Regions from separate parts of the Clostridium fessum genome, predicted to be linked through region 2. Evidence: predicted binding sites of a transcription regulator. Region 2 holds the regulator's gene; each other region holds the start of a gene.
What was found. Region 2 encodes Rex, which represses fermentation and respiration genes when NADH is low (regulators of the CRP and FNR family bind a similar motif). Its sites were predicted from a motif close to ATTGTTAANNNNTTAACAAT; they were not measured.

Region 1: PG862_RS10085 (acetyl-CoA C-acetyltransferase) is a predicted target of Rex. The motif match lies at 4,256-4,275, and genes of this name have one in related genera.
Region 3: PG862_RS09650 ((2Fe-2S) ferredoxin domain-containing protein) is a predicted target of Rex. The motif match lies at 3,541-3,560, and genes of this name have one in related genera.

The regions. Positions count from the first base shown of each region.
Region 1 covers NZ_JAQEQF010000007.1:62,551-69,504, forward strand. The annotation lists gene PG862_RS10070 (heavy metal translocating P-type ATPase) at 1-351, shown strand, start outside; gene PG862_RS10075 (DUF5722 domain-containing protein) at 638-2,317, shown strand; gene PG862_RS10080 (butyryl-CoA:acetate CoA-transferase) at 2,538-3,881, opposite strand; gene PG862_RS10085 (acetyl-CoA C-acetyltransferase) at 4,387-5,568, shown strand; gene PG862_RS10090 (enoyl-CoA hydratase-related protein) at 5,670-6,446, shown strand; gene PG862_RS10095 (3-hydroxyacyl-CoA dehydrogenase NAD-binding domain-containing protein) at 6,487-6,954, shown strand, end outside.
Region 2 covers NZ_JAQEQF010000012.1:88,692-95,645, forward strand. The annotation lists gene alr (alanine racemase) at 1-296, opposite strand, end outside; gene PG862_RS13715 (NAD(P)H-hydrate dehydratase) at 319-1,839, opposite strand; gene acpS (holo-ACP synthase) at 1,830-2,198, opposite strand; gene PG862_RS13725 (redox-sensing transcriptional repressor Rex) at 2,195-2,890, opposite strand; gene PG862_RS13730 (ABC-F family ATP-binding cassette domain-containing protein) at 3,163-5,223, shown strand; gene PG862_RS13735 (N-acetylmuramoyl-L-alanine amidase family protein) at 5,314-6,606, opposite strand; gene PG862_RS13740 (hypothetical protein) at 6,854-6,954, shown strand, end outside.
Region 3 covers NZ_JAQEQF010000006.1:176,742-183,695, reverse strand. The annotation lists gene PG862_RS09665 (4Fe-4S dicluster domain-containing protein) at 1-199, opposite strand, end outside; gene PG862_RS09660 (SpoIIE family protein phosphatase) at 215-1,399, opposite strand; gene PG862_RS09655 ([Fe-Fe] hydrogenase large subunit C-terminal domain-containing protein) at 1,400-3,115, opposite strand; gene PG862_RS09650 ((2Fe-2S) ferredoxin domain-containing protein) at 3,153-3,398, opposite strand; gene PG862_RS09645 (HAD family hydrolase) at 3,703-4,317, opposite strand; gene PG862_RS09640 (cyclic-di-AMP receptor) at 4,506-4,841, shown strand; tRNA gene PG862_RS09635 (tRNA-Leu) at 4,991-5,074, opposite strand; tRNA gene PG862_RS09630 (tRNA-Leu) at 5,086-5,165, opposite strand; tRNA gene PG862_RS09625 (tRNA-Ala) at 5,446-5,518, opposite strand; tRNA gene PG862_RS09620 (tRNA-Thr) at 5,622-5,694, opposite strand; gene rlmB (23S rRNA (guanosine(2251)-2'-O)-methyltransferase RlmB) at 5,929-6,693, opposite strand; gene PG862_RS09610 (Mini-ribonuclease 3) at 6,713-6,954, opposite strand, start outside.

The DNA.
Region 1 (6,954 bases), on a different contig from region 2:
ACCGGAAAGCGGAAGCTGGCATTTGTCGGCGACGGCATCAACGATGCACCGGTTCTCTCCCGCGCAGATGTCGGTATTGCAATGGGAAGCATGGGAAGTGACGCGGCGATCGAGGCGGCGGACATTGTCCTGATGGATGATAACCCGGCGAAGATTGCAGGTGTGGTTAAAATCGGACGCAAGACAATGGCAATCGCGCACCAGAATATCGTGTTTGCCCTGGCGGTTAAGGCGGTTGTGCTTCTGATGGGCGCGGCTGGAGTGGCGAATATGTGGGAAGCCGTGTTTGCGGACGTCGGTGTTTCCGTCATTGCAATTTTAAATGCGATGAGGGCATTAAGAACTAAATAATCGGTAATATCAAAAAGCTATGGCGGAAGGAATACTTGATGGTTCCGGAAACTGTAGCTTTTTAAACTTGCGGCTCTAAGGGATTTATATATAAAACCAATATTTGCAAGTGGTAAAAGAATAGGTATAAGAAAGAAATCAAGGCTTGGAAAAGACAAAATGCTGGGAACCATACAGAATTTCCAAAATAGTTGTAATAATCCTTAATAAAATAGTAATTGAAACTGACGGAAGAATGAAGTATGATCAAATACCATAGGATATTAGACGGAAAGGAAGGAACAGGATGAAAAAATGGATGAAAACGGCGCTTGTCCTGGCTGCAGCGGTCTGCCTGAGTGTGGCGGCTGCGTTCACAGCACTGGCGGCGCAGACGTTTCAGATAACCGCTTCGATCGGCTCCTGTCTGATTGGTTCGGGGCAGAATACAGTGGATATTTCACTTTCAAGCAACGGTGATACAACGGGGACGGACGGAAAGATTTATCTGTTTGAATTGCGGCCGTATGAGTCGGAGATTGGAAGCCGGACTGATTATGTCAGCAGCGTAGGCGCAGGGGAGACGAGGACCGTCTCGATTCCTTTAAACAAGGGAACTGCCCAGGACTGCCTTTACAGCCGGTTTGTTCCGGCAGTGTTTGACGGAACTACATTTACGGCAGTTGGCGCGGCACATTATATCACAAATCCGGAGGTGGTTGCATCCAATCAGGATGCGTTTAAGACGCCGCTGACGAAAAAGGGCTTGAATATCCAGTTAAATATGCTCAACGATGCATTTACACTGGGTGTCAAACATGTGGCGGTCAATATCGCATTTTCCCAGTTTTTAGGAAGTGGCATTGATTATGAGTACGATGGAAAAACGTATCATTTTAATAAGTCGGTGGTTGAAAATTATGACAAGGTGATCAGTGCATATATCGGAAAAGATATATCTGTGACGGCGATCGTTTTAAATGACTGGAATGACGCGCACCCGGAACTGGTTCATGCGGGAACTGCGAAATCTTCGAGCGCCAATTATTATATGTTTAACACGAAGACACAGGAAGGATTTGAGACAACGCGTGCGATCTTCGCGTTTTTGGCGGATCGTTACAGCGGCAAGAATCATAATTCAAATTATGCGAAGATTTCCAACTGGATTCTGGGCAATGAGATCAACAACCAGATTTGGAACTACATGGGACCGGCAGATTTGAATACATATGTATCCACGTATCAGCAGGCATTCCGCACGTTCTACACGGCGATCAAGAGCACAAGTGCGAATGACCGGGTTTATTTTTCACTTGATTTCTGGTGGGGAGCTCCGTATGAGAACCTGAACGATCAGGTGCATTATACGGGCAAAGGCATTGTTGATACGTTTAACGCCTTGGCAGTAACGGAAGGCCAGATGGACTGGGGCATTGCCTACCATCCGTATCCGTACCCGATGACGGAACCGGAATTCTGGGATGATCCGGCAACGGGGCTGGTAACCGAGAGTGCAGATTCACCGATTGTCAACTTTGCAAACCTGCATGTACTGACCGATTATCTGAATCAGGATTCGATGAAGACAGCATCTGGCGAGGTGCGCCATGTCATTCTGACAGAGGAAGGATTTACTGCACAGAGTCTGACGCGCGGCGATGTGTCGGATATCCAGGCGGCGGCATTTGCATATTCTTACTATATCGTGGACAGTAACCCGTATATCGACGCGTACATTCTGAGTCGTCAGGTCGATGCGCCGTCAGAGGTAAGGGCAGGCTTAAGCTTCGGTCTGTGGTCCTGTGATATGAATCAGGGCAATGAGATTGTAGCGGTAAAGGATCGAAAGCTCTGGAGAGTTTTCCACGACATTGATCAGAAGAGATACACGCTGGAAACTTCGAATTTTGCAAAATCAATCATCGGAATTAATAAGTGGTCGGATGTGATTCCGAACTTCCGGTGGAAGTCTCTGGAACAGTAGCGGATGGTAGACAGAGACTTGTAGAACAAAAACTATAAGAAAAAAAGTATAAATAAAAAAGTGCCTTTCTTCTCGAAGAAAATTTCTTGAGAGGAAAAGCACTTTTTTTAGAAAATAAACGTATCTGATGTATCGGAGAACCGGGAGTCTCAGATACCATAGATGGTTTGCTGGAGTTTGTCTCCGAATTCTGCCGATTTTATCAGATCTTGAGTTCTTATCAGATCTTATTGCTCTGTCTCCAGATATGCATCTTCTCAGCTTCCTTAATCAGCTGATCGCGGAACTGCGGATGTGCAACGGAGATGATAGCTTCGCATTTCTGCCAGGTTGCAAGACCCTTTAAGTTTACTTTACCGTACTCAGTTACCAGGTAGTGCAGGTTTGCACGTGTATCGGTTACGATGGAACCCTGATTTAAGGTCGGGAGAATACGGGACTGCAGCTCGCCAGCCTTGTTCTTGAAGGTGGAGGAGCAGCAGATGAAGCTCTTTCCGCCCTTGGACAGGTAAGCGCCCAGAACGAAGTCAAGCTGTCCGCCTGCACCGCTGATGTGCTTGATTCCTGCGGACTCTGCATTTACCTGACCGAAGAGGTCGAGGTCAACCGCGTTGTTGATGGACATGAAGTTGTCCAGGGCTGCGATGGTGCGGACGTCGTTGGTGTAATCAACCGGAGCACTCATGCAGGCCGGGTTGTTGTTTAAGTAGTCATACAGTTTCTTGGTACCAGCGCCGAATGCGTATACCTGACGGCCTTTGTCCAGTGCTTTGTGAGCGCCTGTGATCTTGCCGGCTGCGGCAATATCAACGAATGCGTCAACGTACATCTCGGTGTGAACACCCAGATCCTTTAAGTCAGATTTCGCAATCAGGGAACCAACTGCGTTCGGCATACCGCCGATACCTAACTGTAAGCAGGCACCATCCGGGATCTCGTCTACGATCAGTTTTGCAACTGCTTCATCGACATCAGTCGCCGCTGCGCCGCCTCCCATCTCTGCGATGGTCGGGTTGCTGCCCTCTACGATCATGTCTACGTTGGAGATATGAACACCGTTCTCAAATCCGCCGAGGCAGACCGGCATATTTTCATTGACCTCTACGATGACAACCTTGGAAGTCTCGCAGCAGGCTGCCATATGGGAAGCATTTGGTCCGAAGTTGAAATAACCGTGCTCGTCCATCGGAGCGACCTGAAATACAGCTACATCCGGTTTGGTTGCGGACTCACGATAGTATCTCGGAAGCTCGGAATAACGGATCGGAGCATAGAAGCTGAATCCCTGTGCGATTGCCTTTCTCTCGATACCGCTCATGTGCCAGGAGTTCCAGGTCATATGAGCTGCCGGGTTTTCGATCTTGAAGATCTCCGGTACCCACATCAGGATACCGCCGCGGAAGTTTACATTCTCCAGTTCCGGAAGACGTTTTGCGATAGCAGCATCGACTGCTACCGGAGTGCCGGTGGTCCAGCCATAGTCAACCCAGTCGCCAGATTTAACGACGGAAGCAGCTTTTTCAGCGGAAACCAGCTTTTCTGCATACAGTTTCTTGTAATCCATATTTATTCACCTTGTCCTTTTTAATAATATGAAGAAGTCCGTACAAATGCGTGATTCGGACATCCCCCGTTGTTTATCAGTGTATCATCTCCACTACCCCTTGTCAACGAAAGAGGCGGAGGACAAAATAGGGGAAAATGACGACATATTCATATTTATGAATTACAGATATAAGCATATGTAAATGGAAGAGAAATGAGTTTGTCTATTAATTCACAAACAAAATACCGTGTTGGTTATAATGCCAGAGAAGACCACTTTTATTGAGAAAACGGAAGAAAAAAATTGTGCATTCCGCCTAAAGGAGATCAAAACGATGTAGAAATAAGTGGATTGTACGCGGAAAAATGAGAATCTTAAATCTTTATAAATCCATTGATAATTATTTGACAGGAGCCGCGCGGGGTGTTAAGATACAAATACACTATCATATTTATCACTATTTTACTATTTACTGCAGTTGTGTTATTTACGTGGTGGATCATTTTCAAGGAGGATTTTTTCAATGTCTAAGAAAGTCGTAATTGCAAGTGCATGCCGTACCGCAGTAGGTTCCATGGGTGGCCAGCTCAGTACTGTTCCAGCAGCTGAGATGGGTGCCGTAGTTATCAAGGAGGCTCTGAAGAGAGCAGGCGTTGCTCCGGAGCAGGTTGATCACGTATACATGGGATGTGTTATCCAGGCTGGCCTTGGTCAGAACGTAGCACGTCAGATGTCTCTGAAAGCTGGTCTTCCGGTAGAAGTTCCGGCAGTTACCCTGAACGTGGTTTGCGGTTCTGGTCTGAATGCTGTAAACGCAGCAGCAGATATGATCCTTGCAGGCGATGCTGACATCGTAGTAGCTGGTGGTGCAGAGAACATGTCCGCAGCTCCGTATGCTCTGATGAAGGCTCGTTACGGATACCGTATGAACAATGCGACCATGATCGACACCATGGTAAATGACGCTCTGTGGGATGCATTCAACGATTACCACATGGGTATCACCGCTGAGAACATCTGCGATCAGTGGGGTATCACAAGAGAAGAACTCGATGAGTTTGCAGCAGCTAGCCAGCAGAAGGCTTGCGCAGCTATCGAGGCTGGACGTTTCAAAGACGAGATCGTTCCGATCGAAGTTAAGAAGAAAAAAGAGACTGTTATCGTAGATACCGATGAGGGTCCGCGTCCGGGTTCCACTGTAGAGGTTCTTGGCAAGCTTCGTCCGGCATTCAAGAAAGACGGACGTGTAACAGCTGGTAACGCTTCCTCCATCAACGATGGTGCAGCAGCTGTAGTTGTTATGAGCGAAGAGAAAGCAAAAGAACTGGGTATCAAACCGATGGCTACATGGGTAGCAGGCGCTCTGGGCGGTGTAGATCCGAGCATCATGGGTATTGGACCGGTTGCAGCTACCAAGAAAGTTCTGAAGAAGACAGGCTGGAAGGTAGAAGACTTCGACCTGATCGAGGCAAACGAGGCATTCGCAGCTCAGTCTATCGCTGTAGCTCGTGACCTTGGCTTCAACAAAGACATCCTGAACGTAAACGGCGGTGCAATCGCTATCGGACATCCGGTAGGAGCATCTGGCTGCCGTATCCTGACAACTCTGTTATACGAGATGCAGAAACGTGACGCTAAGAAGGGTCTGGCTACTCTGTGTATCGGTGGCGGCATGGGCTGCGCAACGATCGTTGAGAGAGACTAATTTCTGACGCAGAACCGGAGTCGTCGGGGCTTATCCCCGGCGCTCCGGCTGTTTCTGGTTTTACGTATTTCAATTCAAGAGCTTTTTAGGAGGAACTGGAAGTGGGATTTGTAGACTATGAGGTAGACGGACACGTCGCAGTCATAACTATTAATCGTCCGAAGGCACTGAACGCGTTAAACGAGGATGTGCTGAAGGATATTGAAGCTGCATTTGATGCAGTAGACCTTTCCGAAATTCGTGCAATTATCCTGACCGGCGCAGGAGAGAAATCTTTCGTAGCCGGTGCTGACATCGCTGCTATGAGCGTGATGACCAAGGAGCAGGGCGAGCACTTCGGTAAATTCGGCAACGATATTTTCCGCAAGATCGAAACTTTCCCGGTTCCGGTTATCGCGGCAGTAAACGGTTTCGCACTCGGCGGCGGCAACGAGCTTGCCATGAGCTGTGATATCCGTATCTGCTCGGACAATGCATTATTCGGACAGCCTGAAGTAGGTCTTGGTATTACACCAGGCTTCGGCGGTACACAGAGACTCGCACGTCTCATCGGACCGGGCAAGGCAAAAGAGATGGTATTTGCGTCCCGCAACATCAAAGCGGACGAGGCATACCGTGTCGGACTTGTAAATGCTGTTTATACACAGGAAGAGCTGATGCCGGCTGCGAAGAAGCTGGCAGGCGCTATCGCAAAGATGGCTCCGATCGCTGTCAGAAACAGCAAGAAGGCGATGAACGACGGACTTCAGACTGATATGGATCAGGCTATCGTGATCGAGGAAAAACTGTTTGGCGGATGCTTCGAGACAGAAGATCAGAAGAACGGTATGCAGGCATTCCTTGAGAAACGGAAAGTGGAGCAGTTTAACAATAGATAGTTAGTTAAATTATAGTTGTATAATTTCAGGAGGATTTGTCATGAAAGTTGGTATTATTGGTGCAGGAACCATGGGTTCCGGAATCGCTCAGGCATTTGCCCAGGTAGATGGATATGAAGTATGCCTGTGTGATATTAACGAAGAGTTTGCTTCCAACGGCAAACTGAAAATTTCCAAGAACTTTGAGAAGAGAGTAGCAAAAGGAAAGATGGCAAAAGAGGATGCAGACAAGATCCTTGCCAGAATCCATACCGGCGTTAAGACTATCTGCAGCGACTGCGATCTCGTAGTTGAGGCAGCAATCGAGAACATGGAGATCAAAAAACAGACCTTTAAAGAGCTGGGCGCTATCTGCAAGGCAGACTGCGTATTCGCTACCAACACCTCTTCTCTGTCCATTACTGAGATCGGTGCAGGTCTTGACCGCCCGGTTATCGGTATGCACTTCTTCAACCCGGCTCCGGTTATGAAGCTGGTTGAGGTTATCGCAGGCTTAAACACTCCGGTA
Region 2 (6,954 bases):
AAATGCCGCGGGTGCGTGCTGCCAAGCACCAGAATCGGTTTGTCAATGCCGTGGCGGCGCAGGTTCTGTCCTTCCTCCAAGGTTGCCACCGCATAGCCCCAGACAAACGGCGCGATCGTCTTCGCCACCGGGACAGCCCCGTGACCGTAACCATCCGTCTTAACCACGCCGATCATCTTCGTTTTTGCCGGAAGATTTTCGCGCATCGCCTCCATATTTTTCACAATCGCATCCAGGTCAATCCGCGCATAAATCCGGGTATATGGTTCTTCTGCCATTGTATATGCTTTTTCCATCTTTTTGTCTTCCTTTTTATTTTCAATCTATCTTTTCAAGCAGACAGTCCGCGATATCTCTTGCCAGCACGGAATGCTCTCCCTTTTTACAGGCAGCTGCCGCCCCGGCTCTTCCGTGCAGGAACACACCGAGCGCCGCCGCTTCATCCTCTGAAAATCCCAGCGCCAGAAGCCCGGCAATCACACCGGTCAGCACATCGCCGGAACCGCCCTTTGCCATCGCGGCGCAGCCGCTGTCGCCGATATACACATTGCCATCGCGCCCCGCCGTCACCGTCACGGCATCCTTGAGCACGCAGGTCACGCCTTTTTCTTCGCCATACCGCACCGCTGACTCGACCAGATCCCGTTTCAGTTCCTCAATCGAACGTCCCGTCAGACGCGCCATCTCTCCCAGATGCGGAGTAACGATCACATTTTCCGTAAAATACCCGGACAAATGCGGATGCTGTGCGACAGCATTTAATCCATCCGCATCCACAATGATCGGCACATAGGCGGAAAGCAGCACGTTCTGCACCAGACTTGCGACATGGGCTTCCTTTCCCAGTCCCGGTCCCAGCACGATCGCGCTCGCCCAGCCGCACTCCTGTTCCACCAGGCTCTTAAAACCTGCCGGATCTGTCTGTGCCTGTTCCGGATCATACGGCGTCAGGATCGCCTCCGGAAGGAGATTTTGCAGAATCGGCACATTTGCCCGGACGGTCAGGATCTTCACAAGTCCTGCGCCCATCCGGTACGCAGCCAGGGCGCTCAAATACGCTGCGCCGCACATTCCCTCCGAACCGGCTGCGATCAGGATTTTTCCATACGTTCCCTTGTTGGCGTCTGCCCGCCGTTTCGGGATCTGGCTCCGATCCTCCGGATCATAGGCAAAATAGGTATGCCCTTCATATTTTGTATACGCCGGAAACCCGATGTCGGCAATCACAATCTCGCCGCACAGCTTCCGTCCCGGATAGAACACCATTCCCAGCTTCTCATAGCCGAAAGTAACGGTCAGATCCGCCTCAGCTGCCTCGCCAAGCGCCGCCCCTGTCTCTGAGCTGACGCCGGACGGAATATCAACCGCAACTACCGCCTTTGGCTCTTGCTCACGCATAAAACGGATCGCCTCGGCAAATTCACCGCCGACCTCTCTGGAAAGACCCACACCAAAGATCGCATCCACCATGATCTCCACATGCCCCGGCACATAATTTTCAAACGCCTCCACCGGGATCCCCAGATTCCGGTCAATCGCCACCTGACAGGTCATCTCCCCCGTCCAGTGCGCCTTGTCACCGACCGTGAGCACCGTCGGAAGCGCGCCGCGCAGAAAGAGAATCCTAGCCAGCGCCGCGCCGTCCGCACCGTTATTGCCCGTTCCGCAAAATACCAGAAGCCTCTGCCCTGAAAGCTTTCCATACCGTTTTTCTATCTCGTCTGCAACCGCCAGCGCCGCTCGCTCCATCAGTACCAGAGAGGGTATCCCCACTTTCCGGATTGCATATCCATCTATCTCTTTCATCTGTTTTCCTGTCACCAGACGTCTCATTTCCATTCCCCCTCTCCGACTGCGTAAGCGGATGCAAGACTGCCTGTATTCGTGATCGACACGTGAATCCGGGTGATTTTTAGGCTGTCCGCAAGTTTCTTTGCTCCCCCGTGAAGCCGCACCCACGGTTTTCCAAGCTCGTCCCGGAGCACTTCTATATCCAGCAGTCCAAAGCCCCGAAAGCCTGTTCCAAACACCTTCGAGACTGCCTCTTTTACCGCAAAATCGCCGGCGAGCCGGGACACCTTCCCCCCAGCCTGCCGACGCTCTTCTTCTGTATATACACGCACCAAAAAAGCCTCTTTTTCACAGGCTTTTTTGATTCGCTCTATCTCTATCAGATCCGTACCAATTCCGACGATCATTTTGTTTCTCCGGCACCAGCTGCCTCTTCCTGCTTTCTCTGCGCTTCTTCTCTCGCTTTCTGATCCTGCATGCTGCATACGCGGTAAGAAAGGCGCATCAGGCTCTCCGACAGATGGACATTTTCCACCACAACGTCATCTGGAACCTGTAAATCTGTATGGGCAAAATTCCAGATCGCCTTGATTCCGGCTTTGACAAGCCGATCCGCAATCTCCGGCGCTTTCGACTTCGGAATCGTCAGCGCTGCGATCTGCACTTCATTGTCCTTGATAAACTGCTCCAAATCTTCAATACCGCGGATCTCCACTCCACGGACTACCAGACCGACTAGACGCGGATTCACATCAAACATACCTTTGATTAAAAAACCACGCCGCTCAAAATTCGTATAATTCGCGATCGCCTGACCCAGATTTCCCGCACCGATAATAATTAGGTTATGCTGACGGTCAATTCCCAGAATCCGGGCAATCTCCGAATATAAATACTTTACATTATAACCATATCCCTGCTGACCAAATCCGCCGAAATTATTCAGATCCTGACGAATCTGGGACGCTGTCACCTTCATGCGGATACTCAAATCATTCGATGAGATTCTCTCTACTCCCTCCTCGAGCAATTCGCCCAAGTAACGATAGTATCTGGGTAGCCTAGAAATGACCGCTTTAGATATCTCTTTCTGTTCCACGGCTTTCTTCCACCTTTCTTTCCTCTAACGTTGTCCATATGGTTTACGCAAACCTTCGGACAATCTGATAAATTTATTATAGTCATATGATAAATAATTGTCAATTTTTTTATTTCATATGAGGGATTTTACATTGTATTTCGCAAAATTTTCTGACCAGAAACAGCCATTAACCGTTCTCATTCTTGCATTGCTTCTTTATTTATATTATAATTTGAGATTGACGGTATATTTTTAACCGAAATACATGGATACAACCACAGGAGGAATCTATGATTTTATCTTGCAGCAATATTTCAAAAGCATTCGGTACAGAGGAAATCCTCAAACACGTATCGTTTCATGTAGAAGATCACGAAAAAGCCGCCATCGTCGGCATCAACGGAGCCGGTAAATCGACTCTTTTAAAAATAATTGTCGGAGAACTCGCAGCAGACGAGGGCTCCGTGACCATCGCCAAGGGCAAAACCCTCGGTTACCTGGCACAGCACCAGGATCTGCACAGCCAGACCACCATTTATGACTCTCTTCTGGAGGTCAAACGTCCGATTCTGGAAATGGAACAGCAGATCCGCACGCTGGAACTCCAGATGAAGCACACCGAGGGCGAAAAGCTCGAGACGATGCTCAACACTTACAGCCGCTTAAACCATGAATTTGAACTTTTAAACGGCTACGCATGGCAGAGTGAAATCACCGGTGTCTTAAAGGGACTCGGCTTTGTCGAGGAAGAATTTTCCAAACCGGTTTCCGAACTTTCAGGCGGTCAGAAAACGCGCGTCTCCCTCGGTAAGCTCCTGCTCTCCAAACCGGATATCATCCTTTTGGACGAGCCGACCAACCACCTCGACATGGAATCCATCGCGTGGCTGGAAACCTATCTGATGAACTACGCCGGGACGGTCATCATCGTCGCCCACGACCGCTATTTTCTGGACCGCGTCGTGACCAAGATCGTCGAGCTGGACGGCGGCATCGCCACCTCTTTCCAGGGCAATTACACCGCCTACAGCGAGAAAAAAGCGATCATCCGCGCCGGTGTGCTCAAGGCTTACTTAAACCAGCAGCAGGAGATCCGCCATCAGGAGGAGGTTATCACCAAACTCAAATCCTTTAACCGTGAGAAATCCATCAAGCGCGCCGAGAGCCGTGAAAAAATGCTTTCCAAGATGGATCTTCTGGAAAAACCGACCGAAATCAACGACGCGATGCACATTACTCTGGAACCGTGCGTCACCAGCGGAAATGACGTTCTCTCCGTCCGTGAGCTTGCCAAGAGTTTCGACGGCATGACACTCTTCACGGATCTGAACTTTGAGATAAAACGCGGCGAGCGCATCGCCATCATCGGCAACAATGGGACCGGCAAGACCACAATCCTCAAGATGATCAACGGTCTTCTGACCCCGGACAACGGCGAGATCCGGTTAGGTTCCAAGGTGCATATCGGTTACTACGATCAGGAACACCAGGTTCTGCACATGGACAAGACGCTCTTTGACGAGCTGCAGGACACCTACCCGGATATGAACAACACGCAGATCCGAAATGTGCTGGCGGCATTTCTCTTCACCGGCGACGATGTCTTTAAGCGCATCCGTGATCTGAGCGGCGGCGAACGCGGGCGTGTTTCCCTGGCGAAGCTGATGCTCTCGGAGGCGAACTTCCTGATCCTCGATGAGCCGACCAACCATCTGGATATCGCCTCGAAGGAGATTCTGGAAAACGCGCTGGTTCATTACACCGGAACCGTTCTCTACGTCTCCCATGACCGATATTTCATCAACAAAACTGCGACCCGGATTCTCGATCTGACGATGGGAACACTGATTAATTATATTGGAAACTACGATTATTATCTGGAAAAGAAGGCGACGCAGGAGAAAGCCTATCTGGCTTCCGCCGCACAGGCAGCCAACCGCTCTGCAAAATCTTCCGGAGCCAGAAACACAGGGACTTCCAGCCATCTGACCGCTGCGGCAGGCGCAAATCCGACTGCTCTTTCTGGAAATGGCACTGGTACCTCTGCTGCTTCGTCCGCTTCTGCCGTGACCGCTGCAGTTCAGTCGGCAGCCAGCGCTTCCTCCGGCAAATTGGACTGGAAACAACAGAAGGAAGAACAGACGCGGCTTCGTAAGAAACAGAATGAATTGAAACGCGTCGAGGAAGAAATCCACACCCTTGAAACCCGCGATCAGGAGATCGATGCGCTTCTCTGCGATGAGACTGTCTTTTCCGATGTTCCGCGTTTGATGAAACTGAATAAAGAGAAGGAAGAACTGAATGCAAAGTTAGAGGGATTGTATGAGAAGTGGGAGGAATTGGCAGAGTAGTGGTTACTGTTCACGCATACGTGCCCAGTAACGGAATTTGCCGCGGCTTTGCATTTACATACGGCAAATTCCTGCTGCCACCACGTTTTCTTACGGCACTTCCGATGCCGGACCACTCTTAGCCTTTAAAGATTCATCCCCAGCCGGTCCGGCTCCATTTCCGGCAAATTCCGGATCAGAGTTCATCTCGACCCGTTCGGCTTCGTCTGGTTTTTGTCCTTCCTGCCAGAATCCTAACTTTACGACATATTTGTATAATTCCGGACTGTTTTTTCGGATGTCAGCTCGGACATCTTCGTCACAGCAGGCGGCGAAAAAGCTGCCGAACTGCATCTCCGACTTATCGTCAAAGTAGGATGGAAGCGGCTGCACCAGTCCACTGCCAGCCAGATATCGCTCGAAATCCGTCAGGGCACGTGAGGTTTCTTCGTCGCTTAGTTCCGACGCAGCGAACTCGCCGAATGCCATCGCAAGCCCCTGCGGTTTAGAAAATTTGATTTTCTTGTAATGCACATCTGTATCATAATTGACAAAATAGATACCCTGCTCTGTTTTCGGCGCTGAGAAGTATGCCTTGTCTGTGTAGTACATCAGCTCCCAGCCTGATTCTGCAAATCGTTTGATCCACTCTCTTGGCACGCCTGCCAGTTCTTTCGTAATCTGTTCTTTTTCACTGTCCGACGGACGCCGTTTTCCCATCAAACGCACATCATGCGTCCGGTCGCGCAGTCCATTTGCATCGTAGTAGTTGAGTTCCACGTACTGATCCGCCGCCATCTGACCATTGTCAAAGAAATAATATTTATGCCCGTTTACCATCCGGTTTCCGCCGCTGAACATAACACATTTGGAATCAAACCAATACCAGGCATTTCCTGCCTGATACCAGCCGGTCGTCAGTGCCCCATCCTCGTTTGCATGATACCACTGATCCGTCTCTTCCTCATAAATCCAGCCAGTCATCATCGCGCCGCTCTCGGCGAAATAATAACGGTTTGTGCCGATTTTCCGGAGTCCCCGCTGCATATAGCTGCTTTTTCCCAGATAATACCAGTGACCATTCGATTTCAGCCAGGACGCTTTCAAAAAGCTGCCATCCGTCAGGCGGTACTGCCAGTCCTCGCCGTCTCCGACCCACTCGCCCTCATACAGATACATTTCTTTATTTTCAAAACCAGCCGCGCCACTTTCTGCCGCCGATGCCTCTGTCTCCGTTATATCATTGGCATTATTTTCGGTGCCGAACCTGTAAACTTGATTTTCTTCCTTGCCCTGCGCCGGGGTGTCCGCAAACGCATCGTTACCTGCCGCCAGCGCTGTCCCACAAACAAACAGGGATATTAAAAAGGATGCTGCCCACATAAATTTTTTCTTCCAATTCATCGTGTGCCTCCCCTTTCTTGTTCATAATTAAGCAAAAAAATGTAAACAGTTGCCACATCTCTTCTTATTTTACCGCACCGCAAATGAAAAGTATAGAAAAAAATTCTTACATCCTTTATAATAATAAAATAAAAGACAGTTCATCAAAGACGGCAATATCCAATCTGCCTTTGAAACAATATAAAAATAATTACAAATTCCAATCACTCTTTTTTATAGAGTTATAAAATTAGAAAGGATACCATATATGAAATCAAAACGCATTTTGGCGCTGACAGGTGCTGTTATCCTAATCGCCCTCTACGTCTCTTCCATCATCTTCGCCCTGATGGATAGTCCACTGGCAGA
Region 3 (6,954 bases), on a different contig from region 2:
CTTCTGCCAGACGGATTCTCTGGCGGACAATCTCTCTCTCCTTGTATACACAGCAGCGGTACTGTGCCTGCGGACCAGGGCTGATTTTGTACGGAATATCGTCTCTTCCGTCCTCTAACTGATCATTCCAGGCAAGCTTTGCTACCTCATAAAGTATCTCATGTTTGATGCGCAGAATTGTCGCGTCATTCGTTACCATGTTTTATCCTCCTTATTAATAATACGTTACCGTAACTTTCTTTCCCATACCTTCGACTGCTTCTTTTAGCTGTTTGACCAGGTTCTGGCGGATTCCCAGATCAAACGCCAGCCCTGGATTCTGGTAGGCGCTGTTCGCCGCCGTTCCCACAAACATATGTAATTCCGTGCAGTCTTCTATCAAAATCTTCGCGATCATGGACGCACCATTTTTCTTGTCCAACTCGCTGAAAAACTCAGAACTTAAATCGCATTCGATCAGATAGCGTTTCAGAAGTTCGATCGCTTTCCGCAGCGTCAGGACTCCCTCCGTCACCAGATCGATGCCTTCCATAAAAGCGATCGGCGGAATATCCGGGTCGCTGTAATCCATTGATACCCGCAGCGGTCGTCCCAGCTCCCGCGACAGGATCGTCGCGCTGGTTCCGCCCGATACAATGTGCTTTGCCGACTCATCTTTCATAAAATCCGCCGTGATCGTCTCATCGTCGTTGCGGTCGAGCGGCGGTCCCGTCATCAGGTTGACCGGTTTCCGGTCAATGATCCGAGCTACCACAACCGTCGTATCATCGCCCGGTTTTCCCTCGTAAATCTGGCTGCATTCCGCACAGAGTGCCGCCGCCATACGTGCCGACGAAAGAGAGGTCAGGCATTGTTCCGAAACAAACTCTGCCACCGACTCCCACGGCCAGCCAAATTTATATTTGCCGCTCTTTCCGACTCCCGCGTGCGTCACGCCGTCGCTGACAAGTACCAGCGCATCACCCTTCTGAACCTGGAACCGGCACTCGCTGATCTCCTTGTCCTTGACGAGACGCTTGTATTTCTGCAGCTCCACCACATGACCACAGCGCAAAAAAATGCATCGCGGGTTATCATATTCAACTAAATATACCTCGCCGTTGTTGAAAATCTGGAGAATCGAGAACGTCGCATACGCCACCTGTCTCGTCTGACAGATCGGAAGCGTCTGCACAATCGTCTCCACACATTCCTCCAGCGTGGCTCCATTTAAAAACATCGTACCCAGAATCTTTGCCGTAAGCGTCGAAAGAATATTCGCCTTGACGCCGCTTCCCATGCCATCCGCCAGAATGATAACGTCCGAATCTTCCGTTTTCAGGCACTCTACCGTATCGCCGCACAGGATCTCTGAATACTTATTCAGACTTTTAAACGTGACATCTACGGTTACTCCCATTTATCGGACCTCACTTTCGCTCTCATCGTCAATCAGGGAACAAAGCTTCATCAGGGTTGTCTTCGTCTCCGCCGTCGTCTCACCCAGGAGTCCGGCAATATTCTGTGCAACCATCATCTGTTTGTAAATGACATTCTGTGCCAGATCAATGGTCGCCTTTTTCTTGGCATATTCCTGTTTTGCCTGTTTTTCCTCGCGCGTCACATCAATGATCGTGGCAATGACAAAATTGCCGTCATCGATATACGCAATGTTTTGAAGCGTCACAAGATTCCGATCCGGATAGATCACCTTCCGGCTGTGGACGCTTGTGTGCGTCCGGAATACCTCGCGGACATCCTCGGCGTTGATAAAGTCCTCCAGCGGTTTTCCCTTGATCGCCTCCGGTTTGACGCCGAAATACATTTCTGCTGCCACAGAGCACTCCCGGATCCGCATATCATCGTCGATGATCATGATCAGGTTCGGGGACGTATCCATCACCAGATGAGACAGCGACTGAGCCCGGTCATGCAGGTACGGAATACACATATCGACCTCCGCCTTTTTCTGGAAAACGGCGATCGCCTTCTCCCGGCAGGTCGGATAACCGCACGCACCGCAGTTTAATTCCTGCTCTGGTGTCGTCTTGCCCGTCTTTTTCAAGATCTCCCGGATCTCTTCCTCGGTCGGAATCGGCTCCTTCTGGGAACGATCCGCAAACGTCCGGTGAACCTCCACCTGGCGCGCCGCCTCATGCATCAGGGATAGATCTGCCGGTTCCTTCGGAAGCATCGCTTCCAGATCCAGCTTAACTTTAAAACTCGACACTGAGGTCGCCGTGGATGGTCCATTGACACAGCCTCCATGACAGGCATTCATCTCGATGAAACAGCCAGCCACCTCGCCGGTTTTCATCGCCTCACAGACATCCAGGCAGTCCTTCACGCCGCTGACGTAGAACTTGCGATATTTGTCCGGTTTCTTCTGGGTCGCCGTCACCGCCGTGAGCAGTCCGCCGCTGACCGGATAACGCAGGTTCGCGCCCGGTTCACGATCCTCGAACGGTTCTTCCTCACATGCTTCGATCTCGATCTGTTCCTCTGACAGCCACTGTTTTAAATCCTCAAATGTGAGGACTGCATCCGGCTTCACAACCCTGTTTTTCTCTTTTTCCGCGATACACGGTCCGATCACGACTACCTTCGCCGCCTCGCCAAACTCCGCATACAGCATGCGCGTATGGATCCCCGACGGAATCAGCACCGGTGCCAGATATTTGATGAGTTCCGGATAATGAATCTCAATCAGGTTCACGATACTCGGACAGGCAGTTGTGATGATATTTTTCATCTCGCCCTGCTCTAATAAACGGACATACTCTTCCGTCGCCAGCGCGGCGCCCTCCGCCGCATCACAAACATTCGTAAATCCCAGCTTTTTTAATGCTGACTTGACCTGCCCCCGCTTTTTATACGGCAGAACCCCCATATAGGAAGACGACAGCGATGCAATGACCGGTGCGCCGCTCTCAATCAGCTTTTTGACCTTGGAAAGTTCGCTCGGAACACGTTTTGCCGACTGTGGGCAGTTCAAAAGGCACTGCCCACAGAGAATACAGCGATTTGGCATGATATATGCATGACCATCCCGGATCATGATTGATTTCACTTCGCAGCCCCGCACACATTTATAACAATGCTTACACATCGTCGCCTTAAAATCAATAATCGGCATAGACTCTCCCTCTCTTTTTGCCGTTATATGTAAACGATTACGCGTTCAGGCGTCCCAGAATCTCCTTCTGGAAAAATTCTTCGGTTGTCTCCGGTTTTACGGAATACAGTTCTCCGTCTATCGTCACACAGACACCTTTACGGCAGTTGCCGCTGCAGAAATCTCCATTTAAATCTACCTCACTGTCCAGATGATTCTCTGAAACCAGCTTCTGCAGCTTCTGGATTACCTCACGGGATCCTTTCAGATGACAGGCACTTCCGATACAAATCGATACTCTCATATAATGACCTCCTCACTATCCGTTATAAAACAGACGCAGCCTTTCACCGGAGATTCCCGGTCAAAAAACTGCCTGTTCACATGCATCTTCCAGGGGAATTTACTAAAAATGCATCTTTCCCCATTCTTCTTCATTATCTCATATTGTGATATTATTATCAATCAAATTTCTTGCTGATTTTGTATTTTTTTTAGACCATAAGTGCCTGATTCCAAAACCTTTTCACTTTCTTTTCATCAGCTTATGACTCTCCCGGTGTTTTTTAGGAAAATAATCTTTTTATCGGCCACCTTGCACTGCTTTTCTATAATATTTCCATCTCCTCCATGTACGCCCGCAGCCTCTCCACATTCCCGTCCGCAAAACAGTAACCATCCATGCCGCAGCCCTTCGCGCTATCGATGTTATCCTGACGGTCATCGATGAAAAAGCATTCTTCCGCTTTGAGATGAAATTTTTCAAACAATCTCTCATAGATCGCCGGATTCGGCTTCGCCAGCTTCTCCTCCGCTGAGACAAGCGTGCCATCAAAATATTCAATGCCCGGAATCTCATACTCGAACACACGCAGGCGCACGGAACAATTCGAGCAGAGGTAGATGCCGCAGCCCTTTTCTTTCAGTTCCTTCACCAGCTCTCCCATCCCCGGCTTTGCCCAGATGTTGTACTCATGCCAGTGTTCCAGACTTTCCTTCGCCAGCCAGCGCAAATGTTCATTTGGCAGGCGTTTCTGCACCCGCTCCAGCGCCTGTGCATCCGTCAGCGTTCCCTCGTCTAAAAGCGACCACTCCTTCGAATCAAACAATTCGCGGCGCATCCACTCCACATCCTCCGGATTATCTGTGTACTCCCAGCACACCTTGACCGGATCATACTCCAGTAAAACCATTCCCATATCAAATACTATATTTCGAATCATACTTCTGCCTTTCTCTCATCCCGCAAATCTGCCACCATTCCTGCGGCAGATGGAATTTTCAGTCCAAAAAATTCTCACCTGCAAGCAATCATAATCATTTATATTTTAACATAAATTTCTCATTTTTTTATTTCCATTTTCATAAATTAATGGTACAATAATAGAAAATTTTTCAGGAGGTACCGCTTATGAAAATGATTATCGCAATCATTGGCAGTGAGGACGCCGATGATTTAGTATATGAATTAAACCAGCACTCCTTCTTTGTCACCAAGCTTTCCACGATGGGCGGCTTTCTGAAAAAGAAAAGTACAACCCTGATGCTCGGTGTCGAAGATGAACGCGTCGAGGACGCCATCTCCATCATCAAAAAAATGTCCGGTGCCCGCGAGCAGCTTGTATACACGCCGCCGACCATGGCCGGAAACTGCTGCCCGACCGTCAATATGACCGTTCCGATGAACATGAAAGTCGGCGGAGCAACCGTATTTGTAATAAATGTAGAAGAATTTCAGAAATTCTAATTTTTTGATTTATATTACAAATCCGAATTACAAAAGGGGCTTTCGCTTGCGCGTCTGCCCCTTTTTGATTCCTTTTATAGAAAAAGAAAAACTCCCGGAGAAATCATCTCTGGGAGTTCCACGCTGCACTCAGGTTCTGCAGCTAATCATGCAGAAGAAGGGACTTGAACCCTCATGATGTTGCCATCACACGGACCTGAACCGTGCGCGTCTGCCAATTCCGCCACTTCTGCGTAATTTCTAGTGCGGGCAACAGGACTTGAACCTGCACACTCTCGTACCAGAACCTAAATCTGGCGCGTCTGCCAATTCCGCCATGCCCGCTTGCTTGTCTTTCTGACTCACAAGTGAATTTATTATAACATAGGGTAGTTCAAAATGGAAGAGCTTTTTTTATTTTTTTGAATTTTTTTGAAAGTTCTTTTAGAAAAAAATGTGCGGCAAATTCATCCATTCTGAAAGTCCGTGTGTTATTTCGTATAATACTTTTCCTGAAAACATATTCCTAAAGCCGGCTCCTTTGTTTCGTTTTAAACTTTCCAAAAAAAACAAGAAAGCCTAAAAAACAAAGGAAAAATCCTCATTTTCTAAGCTTTCTCTATCATGGAGACAACGGGATTCGAACCCGCGACCTTTGCGTTGCGAACGCAACGCTCTCCCAGCTGAGCTATGTCCCCGTCCAAACTGTTATCATTATAGCACAACTGGAATGAATTGCAAGTAGAGAATAAAAAAAACGGAAACCCTTGTAAATCAAAGGCTTCCGTTCTTTTCTAGCAGAGCTGCTGACGGGAATCGGACCCGTGACCTCCGCACTACCAATGCGACGCACTACCGACTGTGCTACAGCAGCATCTTTTTGTTTTCGGCTCATCTCTAAGCCTCGATTAGTTTATCATGATACAATCGTTTTGTCAACGGTTTTTTTGAATTTTTTTTATTTTTTTAAATTTCCCGTTTTTTTCATCGGATGCCTCCGTTTTCATTCGCAGACATCCGATTCTCATTTCCTATCTTTTCATATTTTTATATGATTCCAACGGGGAGGGGAGTAGCGGAATCGGTTGCCCGATACCTTTCACTTACCCTACATCATTCTCTGACGCACAATCTCATATGCCAGCACACCAGCTGCCACCGATGCGTTCAGGGAGTCGATATCTCCCTTCATCGGGATCGATGCGATGAAATCACATTTTTCCCGCACCAGACGGCTGACACCTTCGCCCTCATTGCCAATCACCAGACCGATCGGTCCTTTTAAGTCGAGGCGGTACATGCTCTCTCCGCCCATATCGGCGCAAACAAACCAGAGTCCTCTCTCTTTCAGCTCCTCGATCGTGGCTGAAATATTGGTTACCTTCGCCACCGGCGTATAATTCAGCGCTCCCGCCGAGGTCTTAGCAACCGTCGATGTCAGTCCCACTGCGCGGCGTTTCGGGATGATCACGCCATGTGCGCCTGCCAGATTGGCAGTACGGATGATCGCACCCAGATTATGCGGATCCTCAATGCCATCCAGAATAAAGAGAAACGGCGGCTCGCCTTTCTCTTCTGCCAGCTTTAGCATATCTTCCACCTCTGCATAGCGGTATGCCGCTGCCTGTGCAATCACGCCCTGATGCTTGCCGGTCTCAGAAAGCTGGTCGAGTCTCTCCTTCGCCACATAGTGGATGATCGTATTCTGCTTTTTTGCCTCTCTCGTGATCGTCTTGACCGGTCCATCCTGGCAGCCATCCAGCACAAACAGCTTATCCACCGTCTTGCCCGAACGGAATGCCTCTAAAACGGCGTTTCTGCCTTCGATCATCGTCTCTTCAAATCTATTTTCCTGCTTATTTTCCTGTTCCATCTATCTTCCTCATCATGATTTATAACGATATTAATTCTCCCATCTGTTCCAGCCCTTTTCCCAGAAGTTCTGCCATCCTGTCAAACTGCTCGGTCAGATAGAGATAGCCCATCAGCGCCTCAAATCCGGTCGCCATCCGGTAATCCTTCATCGTCGCGTGCTTCGGCATCGTAAAAGATTTCGCATTGCGTCCGCGTCGGTATGCCGCCTTCTCCGCATCCGTCAGCTCTTCCTCCAGAAGCAGATAAAAATGTGCCTGTG